Regions from separate parts of the Solwaraspora sp. WMMB335 genome, predicted to be linked through region 1. Evidence: riboswitches for the same ligand, from Rfam matches in the RefSeq annotation. Region 1 holds a riboswitch; each other region holds the start of a gene.
What was found. A riboswitch is a leader RNA that binds a small molecule or an ion and turns the genes downstream of it on or off. The one in region 1 is predicted to bind cobalamin.
Positions count from the first base shown of each region.

Region 2: linked by a shared signal. The riboswitch ahead of ACN27F_RS20415 (ABC transporter substrate-binding protein) and the one ahead of ACN27F_RS33370 (prenyltransferase/squalene oxidase repeat-containing protein) in region 1 are both predicted to bind cobalamin.
Region 3: linked by a shared signal. The riboswitch ahead of ACN27F_RS02135 (VWA domain-containing protein) and the one ahead of ACN27F_RS33370 (prenyltransferase/squalene oxidase repeat-containing protein) in region 1 are both predicted to bind cobalamin.

Region 1 is NZ_JBMHMF010000001.1:7,802,559-7,806,320, forward strand. It holds gene ACN27F_RS33365 (hypothetical protein) at 1-210, opposite strand, end outside; gene ACN27F_RS33370 (prenyltransferase/squalene oxidase repeat-containing protein) at 250-1,293, opposite strand; cobalamin riboswitch at 1,380-1,514, opposite strand; cobalamin riboswitch at 1,700-1,828, shown strand; gene ACN27F_RS33375 (LPXTG cell wall anchor domain-containing protein) at 1,922-3,412, shown strand; gene ACN27F_RS33380 (hypothetical protein) at 3,454-3,762, shown strand, end outside.
Region 2 is NZ_JBMHMF010000001.1:4,721,090-4,724,851, reverse strand. It holds gene ACN27F_RS20420 (FecCD family ABC transporter permease) at 1-159, opposite strand, end outside; gene ACN27F_RS20415 (ABC transporter substrate-binding protein) at 161-1,114, opposite strand; cobalamin riboswitch at 1,210-1,372, opposite strand; gene ACN27F_RS20410 (M14 family metallopeptidase) at 1,476-3,380, opposite strand; gene ACN27F_RS20405 (class I SAM-dependent methyltransferase) at 3,630-3,762, opposite strand, start outside.
Region 3 is NZ_JBMHMF010000001.1:493,164-496,925, forward strand. It holds gene cobO (cob(I)yrinic acid a,c-diamide adenosyltransferase) at 1-257, opposite strand, end outside; gene ACN27F_RS02135 (VWA domain-containing protein) at 257-2,263, opposite strand; cobalamin riboswitch at 2,346-2,476, opposite strand; gene ACN27F_RS02140 (CbtA family protein) at 2,629-2,865, shown strand; gene ACN27F_RS02145 (hypothetical protein) at 2,882-3,076, shown strand; gene ACN27F_RS02150 (LuxR C-terminal-related transcriptional regulator) at 3,292-3,762, shown strand, end outside.

The sequences.
Region 1 (3,762 bases):
GGCCAGGCCGGTCGGTGGGTCGCCGAGATAGCAGTTGGTCTGTACACCCAGGCCGAAGGCGGTGAAGTCGACGACCACGGTGACGCCGGTGCCGGGCGCGCAGGCGGCGGCGTGCGCCGGGCGGGTCAGCGGGTCGATCGTGACCAGTCCCGCTGCCAGCACGACGATGGCGGCGAGTGCCGCGAGGCGGCGGCGGATCAGCGATGTCATGGTTCCTCCGAAAGGCTGGCTGGCTACGCGGGCCGTCGGCTAGGCACAGGCCAGGGCCGGCGCGGGCGGCCGGGAGCCGTTGGCCGACAGGGCGACGAAGCTGGCGGCGGCCAGTCCGGGTACGGCCTGCGCGGTGGCCCGGGGCGCGGTGGCGGGGTCGAATCCGGTGGCGGTGTAGGCGATCGCACCCCGGTCAGCGGGGTCACCGGTGCAGTCGACCCGCAGGCTGAGCAGGAACTCGCGGGCGTGCCACCAGGCCAGTAGCCGGCCGGTCGTCACCAGTGCCTGGGCGGCCAGGCCGGTGCTGTTCGCGTTGGCGACCCCGCCGGTGGCGAACGAGCCGTCGGTGCCCTGCACGGAGACCAGCCACTGCGCCGCCGTCTGGGCCTCGGCCCACTCGCCGGCGGCGACCAGTGCCTGGATCGCCATCGCGGTGGCGTCGACGTCGCTGGCGCAGGTGGCCTGGGCGAACTGGAGCGGGAACCCGCCGTCCGGGCACTGGCTGGCGGTCAGGAACGACACGGCCTGTGACGGCGCGCCGCCGGCCCGATCCAGAGCGATGACGGCGAACGACTGGCTGAACATGTTGCTGTAGTCGCCGAAGGCGGACTGGTCGGAGAAGCGGCCGGAGGGTGCCATCAGTCCGGTTAGCCGGGTGAGCAGGTCGACGCCGCCGAACGAGGCCGGGTCGAGGCCACGGACCTGTACACCGAGGGCGAGTTTGGCGGTGGCGCCGGCGTACGCCTCGGTGCCGTCACCGATGTAGCCGGTGATGATGGCCGGTTCGGCGAGCCAGTTGATCGCGTTGGTGGCGTAGCTGTCGGCTTCCTTGGCGGCCGCGAAGGTGAAGATCGCGTCAATGGTGAGGCCCTGATCGGGGTAGGCGACGCCGCCGAAGACGACCTCGAAACGTTCTCCGTCGACCATCTGCCGGGCGAGCCAGCCAGCGGCGGCGTCGACCCGACTGTGGGTCTCGGGTGGGGTGGCGGTGGCCGGTGTGGCTGCGGCCACGGTCAGGGCGAGGGCGGTGAGTACGCCGGTGGTGACGAGTCGGAAACGGTCGCGGCGGCGGTGAACGGCCATCGGACGGCACCTTTCTGGCCCAGACGTCGAGGCGACCCGGGCAGGCCCGGGCGGCTCCGACCCGTGGGCCACGACGGGAGGGGAACCTCTGCAGCGGTACGTCGACGGGTATTCGGGCTCGCGGCATGATGTTCGCCGCCTACCGTTGCGGGCCAGCGCCGGCTTTCGACCGGACTTCCCCCATCGACGCACAGGTGCGGAACTGCTGCGGACAGTCTGGGCACGGCTCGTTGCCGCCGTCAACGACGACGATCGCGACCGGACCGGCGACTGCGTCGGCGGTGCTTGGCGAGGTGGCTGTCAACCGCTGACCAGATTTGCTATTCGACCCGAACAGCCGCCGGCAGTGACGTCTGGTGAGGACGGCTCTCGTTGCACATCTGACATACTCGGTAGCGGCTCGTCACAACTGAATCTGCTCCCAGGCGGGGGAAGCCGGTGCGAGGCCGGCGCTGACCCGCAGCCGTATGCGCGCCAATGTGCTCATCAGCACTGGTACGCGAGCCGGAATGCCCGACTGTGGAGTGAGCGGCTCACACGTCGTGGTCTACGGATCGAGCCCGGATCGGTCAAGGCCATGTGCGGCCGGCGGATGCGGTTTCGGTCACCGCTCCGAAAGGTCCCCTCCATGGTTCGTGGTTTTCCCCGCCGGCTCCTGTCCAGCCGGTTCCTGCCAGCACTTGCCGCCCTCGCGGTCATCGCCGCCAGCGCCGGGGTGGCCCTCACCCGTCCTACCGGGCCTGCGGCGCTGCGACCGGCGGCCGCCGCCGTGCCGGCCGCCGCGGATCCGGCCGCGTCCGCCGCGGCGCGGGCCGGATCGCACTGGCTGGCGGGCCAACTGGTCGACGGCGGTCTGCCCGGCTTCGTCGGCAGTGACTGGGGACTGACCATCGACGCGCTGTTCGCGCTGCGGGCCACCGGTAACGAACCGGTCGCGGCGGCCGCGATCACCGAGGCGCTCGCGGCCAACGCCGACGGCTACGCCGCCATCCGGACGGAGATGGGGGACTTTGTCACCGGTGGATCGACGGCGAAGGTGCTCGTGGCCGCCGTCGCAGTCGGCACCGATCCGACCGACTTCGGCGGGTACGACTGGCGACAGCGCACAGTGGACCTGATTTACGGTGCTGACCAGGGCAGCAAGGCGGGGTGGCTGTACGACATCAATCTCGATACCACCGCAGGGTCGAATCTGTTCGGTCAGTCGCTGGCCGTGATCGGGCTGGCCCGCTCCGGTGGCGTAGCGCAGCCGGTGGTTGACTTTCTCGTCAAGCAGCAGTGCCCGGGCGGTGGGTTCCGGCTCTATCCCGGCGCCGCCGGCACCGCCTGTCCCGAGGATCCGGTGACGGAGCAGGGCATGGACGTCGACGCGACGGCGATGGCGGTGCAGGCACTGCTGGCCGCGGCCGACGCCGGAGCGAGCGGCACCGCCGAGCCGGTGGCGATCGCCACGTCGTGGCTGCGCTCGGTGCAGGCGGCTGACGGTTCCTTCAACGGCTCCGGCTTCACCGACTATCCCAACACCAACAGCACCGGTCTGGCCGGGCAGGCCCTGGCCGCCGCCGGTGAACACGCCGCCGCCGGGCAGGCCGCCTCCTTCGTCGCCGCGCAGCAGCTCACCGCCGGCAACGCCGGCGCGGCCGCCGCGCACGTCGGCGCGATCGCGTACACCCCGGACGCGCTCGCGGCGGCCATCGCCGACGGTGTCGGCGAGTTCGAACTCGACCAGTGGCGGCGGGCGAGCGCCCAGGCCGTCCTCGGCCTGGCGCAGGTGCCGCTCGGTCGGATCGGCAACAGCGATCCGACCCCGACGCCGACCCTGACGCCCACCCCGACCCCGAGCGTGACGCCCACCCTGACGCCCACCCCGACCCCGACCCCGAGCGTGACGCCGACGCCGAGCGTGACGCCGAGCGCCAGCCCGGGCACCCCGACGCCGACGGCCACCGCCAGTCCGACCCCGACCGGCGCAGCGACGACGACAGCACCACCGAGCGGTGGACGCCTGCCCACCACCGGCACCTCGGTCGCCGCGTACGGACTACTCGGCGGCGCGACGATTCTCGCCGGGATCGGTCTGCTCCTGGTAGCCCGACGCCGTCGAGAAGCACGCCGGTGACCAGCGCGGCCCTGACCGGCAGGGCAGCCGCGGCCGGCGGCGTGACGCGACGCGCGGCGTCGGCCCGCCCGGCGTGGCTACTCACCGCCGTGATCGTCACCGCCGGTGCCACCCTGGCGCCGGCCGACTCGGCCGCGGCGGCCGGCCGGGCCGGCTACTGTCCGGACGGCGACGGAGTCACCGTCATCGTCGACTTCCAGGACCTGGGCGGGTCGACCATCATCCGCTGTGCGGTCGGCGACCAGGCCAGCGGTCACGCGGCGTTGAAGAACGCCGGCATCTCGATCACCGGCACCGTCCGCTGGGGCGAGTCCTTCATCTGCCGGATCGAGGGCAAGCCGACCGCTGCC
Region 2 (3,762 bases), 3.1 Mb from region 1:
CAGCTCGACGGCGACCCGCAGCGGCGGCAGGCTGGCCGGGCCGAAGGCGAGGCCGGCCAGCACGGCCAGTCCGGCGACCAGCAGCGCCGCCGCGAACCAACCGGCGGTCAGGCCCGGCCGGCGACGGGGCACGACCCCGCCGCCCGCGTCGATCGACACTTCAGGAGGTCGCCGCGGCAACCGCGTCGACGATGGACCGGACCAGGTCGACGACGCGGGGCCCCCACCGGGAGGCGATGTCGTCGTCGAGCTCGACCACCTGGCCGGCCCGCACCGCGCTGATGGTCGACCAGCCGGCCCGTTGCGCCACCGCTTCGGCGTCCTGCTGACAGCACTTCGTGTCGGCCAGGAAGATCAGGTCCGGATCGGCGGCGATCACCGACTCGGCGGACAACTGCGGGTAGCCACCGGACTGGTCATCGGCGTCCGCCGGGTCGGCGATGTTCTCCAGGCCGACCAGGCTGAACAGTGACCCGATGAAGGTCTTGCTGGTCACCGAGTAGAACGTCGGGTCCAGTTCGTAGTAGTAGGTCAGCGGCTCGGCCGTCGTCGGCGCGTCGGCGACCAGTTTGTCGATGTCCGCCCGCATGGTCGTGACCAGGTCGGCCGCCGTGTCGACGTGCCCGGTCAGCGTGCCCAACTCGGTGATCTGGCGGTACGTGTCGTCCAGCGTCACCGCCGCCTCGGCCAGGTAGACCGGGATGTCCAGCCGGGACAGCCCGGCGACCACCCCGTTGGTGTCCCCGGAGAGCACCACCAGATCGGGGTCGTAGCTGGCGATCGCCTCCGCGTTCGGGGTGAATCCGGACAGGTCGGTGATCGGTGCCTCGGGCGGGTGGTTCGAGTTGTCGTCGACCGCGCTCACCTGGTCACCGGCACCGATCGCGAAGAGCATCTCGGTCGCGGTGGGCGACAGCGCGACGATCTGCTCCGGACGTTCGTCCAGGGTCAGCTCGCCGACCGTCACCGGAAAGCCGGCACCGCTGCTCGGGCTGCCGGCCGCCGACGGCGCGTCCGGCTCGGACGTCGCGCAGCCGGCCACGGTCAGGATCACGGCAGCGGCGGCCGTCGTGGCGCGCAGCACGGTCGCCCGTACCGCTACGGGTCGGTTCATCTGGGCCTCCTGTCGGTCGAGGTCTGGTGCTTCGCCGACAGGTCGGGCGCGCCGCGCTCCGGCCAGGTGGCGAGGCGCCCTTCCTCGAGAGCGCTGGTTCTCGCGACCACGCGGCAGGCGACCTGACTCGCCTCGGCGACCGGAGCACGGACCTGTCGAGGCTCACAGTTGCGGGACAGTGCCGGAATCGCACCGGCTTCGCTGCACAGGTGATCGTCAGCACGGTAACTCACCCGCACCGACCTGCGACAACGCGGGCCGGTGGGCGGGCAGACGGGCAGGCAGACGGGCAGGTGGGCGGGCCGCCGTACGGTGAGCTGCGTCGCACGGCGGCCCGCGTTGATCGGACCTGAGTGTCAGGTCAGGAGCTGGTGATCAGTACGTCGTCGATGGCGGCCTCGACGAGGCTGGCGGTGGAAGCGTCCGCCGCCTCGACCAGGATGCGCACCGACTGCCCGGCGTACGGGGTCAGGTTGTAGCTGCCGGTCGACCAGGAGCCGTACCGGTTGCTGGCCGCACCGGCCTGGTTGAGCAGGGTGGTCGTGCCACCGCTGTGCACCACGCTGACCCGGAAGTAGTCCGCCGACGACGAGTTGTTCAGATGGGCCAGGTACCAGGCCAGGGACAGGGTCAGGGTGCCGCTGGACGGCAGCGCGATCGCCGGCGAGCGGGCACTGGTGGAGCCACCGTCGATGTCGTACGACCCGGCCGAGGAGCCTGCCGCCGCCCCGGTGACCAGGCTGTTGCTGCCCTGGTACGCGGTCAGCTGCAACGCCCCGCCGGAGCTGGTGGCCTGCGCGACGCCGCGCTCCCACTGCCCGGTGCTGGCGGTGTCCGTGCCGCTGGGGTTGGTGGTCCACCCGGTCGCGGTCTCGAAGGTGTCCGCCCAGACGGTGGTGCCGGGCGGGTCGACGGGGCCGCCACCGCCGCAGTACTGGCCCTCCTTGCCGATCACCCGGTACGGGCAGTCGGCGTACTCGCTGAGCATCAGCACCGCTTCCCGGTTGCGGGCGGTCTGGGCCGGGATCACCTCGTCGGGCGGGTAGAAACCGCCACCGCCGGACGAGCCGGGGTACATCTCGAACGTGTACGCCCAGATGTCGTGCACACCCCACATCCAGTCGATACTGCTGCCGTCGGTGATGTACAGGTCGGAGGCCTGTTGCGGGGTGTAGCCGTTGGTCGCCGCCATCTGTCCGCCGAGGGTCGCGAAGGTGTTGTACTCGTCGGCGGTCATCCCGGAGGGGGTGTTCGAGGTGGTGTAGCCGAACGGCCAGAGCACCAGCTCCGAGTAGGTGTGAAAGTCGATGTTGGCCTTGATCTGCTGCTCACCGCCGACCACCCGGCTGTTGACGAAGTTGCGTAGCGCCTGGGTCTCCGGGGCGGAGAAGGCGTACGGGCCACGGTAGGTCGCCGACGACGGAGAGCCGGACGAGCCGCCGCAGCAGCCCCACAGGTAGTCCCAGTTGCGGTTCAGGTCGGTGCCGACCGCGACGGCACCGCTGTTGGGCTGCCGGTTCTTGCGCCAGGACCGGTACGACCCGGTGGCGATGTCGTACTCGCTGCCGTCCGGATTGACCGTGGGCACGATCCAGATCTCGCGGGTGTTGACGATGTTGGTGATCCGTGAGTCGCTGCCGTAGTTGTCGGTGAACAGGTTCAGCAGGTACACCGCCATCTCGACGGTGAGGTGTTCACGGGCGTGCTGCTGGTGGTTGAACAGGATCTCCGGCTCGTCCTCGTCGGTGGCGACGTTGTCGGAGATCTTCACCGCCATCAGGTCGCGGCCCTCGTACGAGGTCCCGATGCTGATCTTGCGGGCGATGTTCGAGTGGCTGGCGACCACCTGGTTGACCACCGTGGTCAGCTCGGCGTAGTTGTGGTAAGCCGAGTCGGCCGGCGGGAAGTCCATCGTGGTGATGTCGTCCGACTCACCGGTGGTCGGAGCACGAACCGCATCGACGTCGAAGCCGAGCGCCTGGATCGCCCGGACTTCGGCACGGGTCGCGGTGATGTTGAGCACGCCGTGCTCGATGTAGTCGATGGCGGCACCGGTTCGCGCCACCGCGTCGCGATCGGCGAGGGTGCGGGGCCCGAGGACCCGGTAGGGGCCGGCGATCGACTCGCGATCCACGCCGGCGGGTGTGGGATCTGCCGACACTGGGCCGGTCAGGATGGCGAACAGGCCGACGACGGCTGCGATGGCCAGGACGATGGTCCTGCGCCATGACGAGCCGGTCGCCGCCGATGGTGCGCGGAATCGCATACAAACCTCCTGGGGGTGGGGAGGATCCCGCTGTTGCGACAACTGCACCATCTGTCACATGGTCATATCAATATCAATTACGCTCCGTTCCATGCCAAGCTGATCATCACACCACCCAGATACTTCGCGTACCGGACACCACACGATGCGTTGGCCCGCCGATGAACTGCGCTCGGCCGGTGAGCCGATCGGCCGTATCCTCAGGGTGTGCGGCCATCCGCGCCGCCCGCCCTGCCGCGAGAGGCGTTGTCAGGGTCTGCGGGCGACCAGGATGCCCAGCGGCGGCCGGTCCGGTGTCGGCGGGGTCTGCTCGACGGTCACCAGGACCAGGAAGCCGGCCTCGGTCAACAACCGCGCCACCTCGGCCGGCCGCTGCCGGTGG
Region 3 (3,762 bases), 7.3 Mb from region 1:
CAGGTGACCGGGGCGCCCTGCCCGCCCGCGCCGAGGGCGCGCAGCGCGGTCTCCTCGCCGACCTTCCACTTCGGGGATTTGACGAACTGGAAGACCACGATCGGCCAGCCGGCGGCCCAGGCGCGCAACGCCATGCCGAAGGCGGCGGTGGACTTGCCCTTGCCGGTGCCGGTGTGCACGGCGAGCACCGGTTGGCGCCGGCGCGCCCGGGTGGTCAGGCCGTCGTCCGGGACGTACTCCGGTCTGCCCTGTGGCATCAGGCGGCCCTCCCCTGCTCGACCGCTGCGGGCAGCTGCGACAGGGCCGCCAGGGGCAGCCACTCGGCGCCGTAGGCGGTGGCGAGCCGGCGGGCCAGTCCGAGGCGGACCGGGCCGGCCTCACAGTCGAGTACCACCACGGCCACGCCGTCCAGTAGCGGGACCACGGTCAGCGGATCCGGTCCGGCAGTCGCCCGCCCGTCGGTGACCAGCAGCAGCAGCGGCCGGCGGCGGGGATCGCGGCGTCGTTCGGTGGCGACGGTGGCGGCGGCCAGGCGCAGACCGGCGGCCAGCGGGGTACGCCCACCGGTGCGCAGCTGCGCCAACCGGGCGACCGCCACTTCGTGACTGCTGGTCGGCGGCAGCACCAGGTCGGCGCCGCTGCCCCGGAAGGTGATCATACCGATCCGGTCCCGCCGGTGGTACGCGTCGCGCAGCAGCGACAGCACCGCCGTCTTGACCACGGTCATCCGTTGCCGGGCGGCCATCGAGCCGGACGCGTCGACGACGAACAGAACCAGGTTTGATTCCTGCCCGACGTAGCGGGCCACCCGCAGGTCGCCGGGTGCGATCCGGCGGGCACCCCGGGCGGCGGTCGCCCGCAGGGTGGCCGGCAGGTGCACCGAGGTGACCCGTCCGCTCGGTGGTGCGGCCCCGACGAGGCGTCCCCGGTTCGCGTGAGCGGCGGAGCGACGCCCGGGTGTGCCCGGGCCACCCAGGCCGGGCAGCCGCAGGGTCCGGATCCGGTACGCCGGACCAGCCGCAGCTGGTGGCCCGGTCGGCTCGCCTGCGCCAGGCTGATCGGGACCGGGCTGGCCACCGGACGGTTCGCCCGGGCCGGGCTGGCCACCGAGTGGCTCGGCGGGGCCGGGTTCGCCCGCACCGGAAGGACCATCCGGTGGCAGTGCGCCCGGTGGTGGTGCGCCCGGTGGTGGACGGTTGCCAGGGCCAGGGCCAGGGCCGGAACCGCCGTCGCCGTCGCCAGGGCCGGGGCCGCCGCATTCGGCCTCCAGCACCTCGTCGAGACGATCCTGGTCGGCGCCGGGCGGATCGAGCGGATCCCGGCGGCGACGGTGTGGCAGCGCCAGCCGGGCCGCGTCGCGTACCTCGGCGACCGTCACCGTGGAAAGCCCACGCCACGCGGCGAGAGCCACCGCGGCGCGGGCCATCACGATGTCGGCGCGCAGTCCGTCCACCCGGTACGCCAGGCAGATCCGTGCGATCCGGTCGATCTCATGGTCGGGCAGGGCCACCCCGGGCAGTGCCTGTCGGGCGGCGCGGACCTGCTCGGCGAGCCGCTGATCGGCGTCGTACCAGGCGCCAGCGAACCCGGCCGGATCGGTCTCGTAGGCGAGCCGGCGGCGTACCACCTCGGCCCGGTCACCGACCTCGACCGGTGCGGTCACCGAGACCACCAGGCCGAAGCGGTCCAGCAACTGCGGGCGCGGCTCGCCTTCCTCCGGATTCATGGTGCCGACCAGCAGGAACCGGGCGGCGTGGCTGACCGACAGCCCGTCGCGTTCGACGTGCGCCCGGCCCATCGCGGCGGCGTCCAGCAGCAGGTCGACGAGGTGATCGGGTAGCAGGTTGACCTCGTCGACGTAGAGCAGGCCGCGGTGGGCGGCGGCGAGCAGGCCCGGCTCGTACGCCTTGGTGCCGGCGCCCAGCATCCGCTGGATGTCGATGGTGCCGACCACCCTGTCCTCGGTGGCCCCGACCGGTAGCTCGACCAGGGCTGCCGGACCGCGCCGGCCGGCGACCGGCGCGGTGTGCGGCCCGTCCGGGCAGCCCGGATCCGGCACGGTCGGGTCGCAGCCGAACCGGCACCCGACCACCCGGCCGACCTCGGGCAGCAGGGCGGCGAGCGCCCGGACGACGGTGGACTTGGCGGTCCCCTTCTCGCCCCGGATCAGCACCCCGCCGATTCCGGGGTGCACCGCGCCGAGCAGCAGCGCCTGCCGCAGGTCAGCGAGGCCGACCACGGCGGAGAACGGGTACGGCGTCATCGGGTGACCCGGCGGCTGGTCATGTCGTATCCCTCCCGCGGGTGTCCGCGCCCGCGTGCCGGTGGACCAACCGAGCGGCCGGAGTCTCCTGGCTGCCGGATCGTCGTCACACCCCGGCCTTCCCGCCGGATCTCGGCGGTGGCGCGGTGTCGCGTTGGGACGTGGCTCCCCGGTCACAGTGGCGGGACCGCCCCGGATTCGCACCGGGTTCCTCCGCGCACCGCTCGTGTGCCGGTCATGCTCGCCTACCGCGGGTCGGCTCGTCAACGTCGCGCTGGTCGCCAGCGTGACCACGACGCTCGCCATTGTCTTGACTTCCAGCTCAGCGGTACCCTGATCAGCGCCACGGTGCTCGGGAAGCCGGTGTGAATCCGGCGTGGTCGGCCGCGGCGACGGCCGTCGCCGGCTACGCCCTGTTACTGGCCTTCTGGCCGGCGACCGGGGTCGCGGTGCCGGCCGACGTACCCGCGTCCCTGCTGTGGGAGTTCCGGCTGGCGTCGCTGGGACAACTCGCCGTGCTGTGGACGGTCCTCGGAGTGGTTCTCGGGCTGCTGCTCACCCCGGTCCGCGCCGCCGTCCGGCCAGCCGTCGCGCCGGCATGACAGGGTGACCGGCCCGATGACCGCCGGCTGCCTCGTCACCGTCTGCCGTGGCTGCTGCTGCGGCACCAGCCGCAAGCACCCCGACGTCGACCACGACGGTCAGTTGCGTGCCCTGCGGGCGTCCGGCGCTCGGGTCCGGGTCGTCGACTGCCTCAACACCTGCGAACGATCCAACGTGGTGGTCGTCCAGCCGGTTCCGGCGGCACGGTGACGCGTGTGGCGGGCGTTGCTTGCCGGCTCCCCGTGCAGCCAGCAAGCAACGGCCTGGCGATGGCGCCGAGCCACCATCGCCCAGAACACAGCGAAGGGCAAGATTCTCACCGCACGGCTGCATGATTGTGCAACCGCTGACGCGACGGTCTTTCCCACACCGCGACGGCATGGTGAGCTGTGGCTGGCGACGAACGGGGGCGACGGGAGCGAGGTATGCCTGAGGTTGCCGGCACAATTCCACAACTGACCCGGTGGGGCGTGTCCGCTGACGCGGACCTGATCTACCGGGCACTGACCATGCTGGGTACGCGCACCGACACCCAGTTGGCTCACGAGCTCGGCCTGGCCCGCAAACGGGTACGCAGCGCGCTCGACGAGCTGTCCACTTTGTCGGCGGCAGCGCCGGCCGTCGACGGCTGGCGGCACCGGCCGGTGAGTCAGGTACTCGCCGGGCTGCACCGTCCCCGGGCCAGACCGATCAGCGAGCAGGAACTCTGGCGTCGGCACTTCGCCGCCCTGCACGGGATCGAACTGCCCGACCTGCACAGCCCGTTGTCCCGCTGGTGGCGTAGCCGGGCGAGCACGAGGCAACGGGTCCGGCGGCTGGTCGCCGCGGAACGGTACGAGCACATGACCATCAACACCGAGGTCATCACGGCCGCCGCTTCGGCTGCCGCGCTTCCC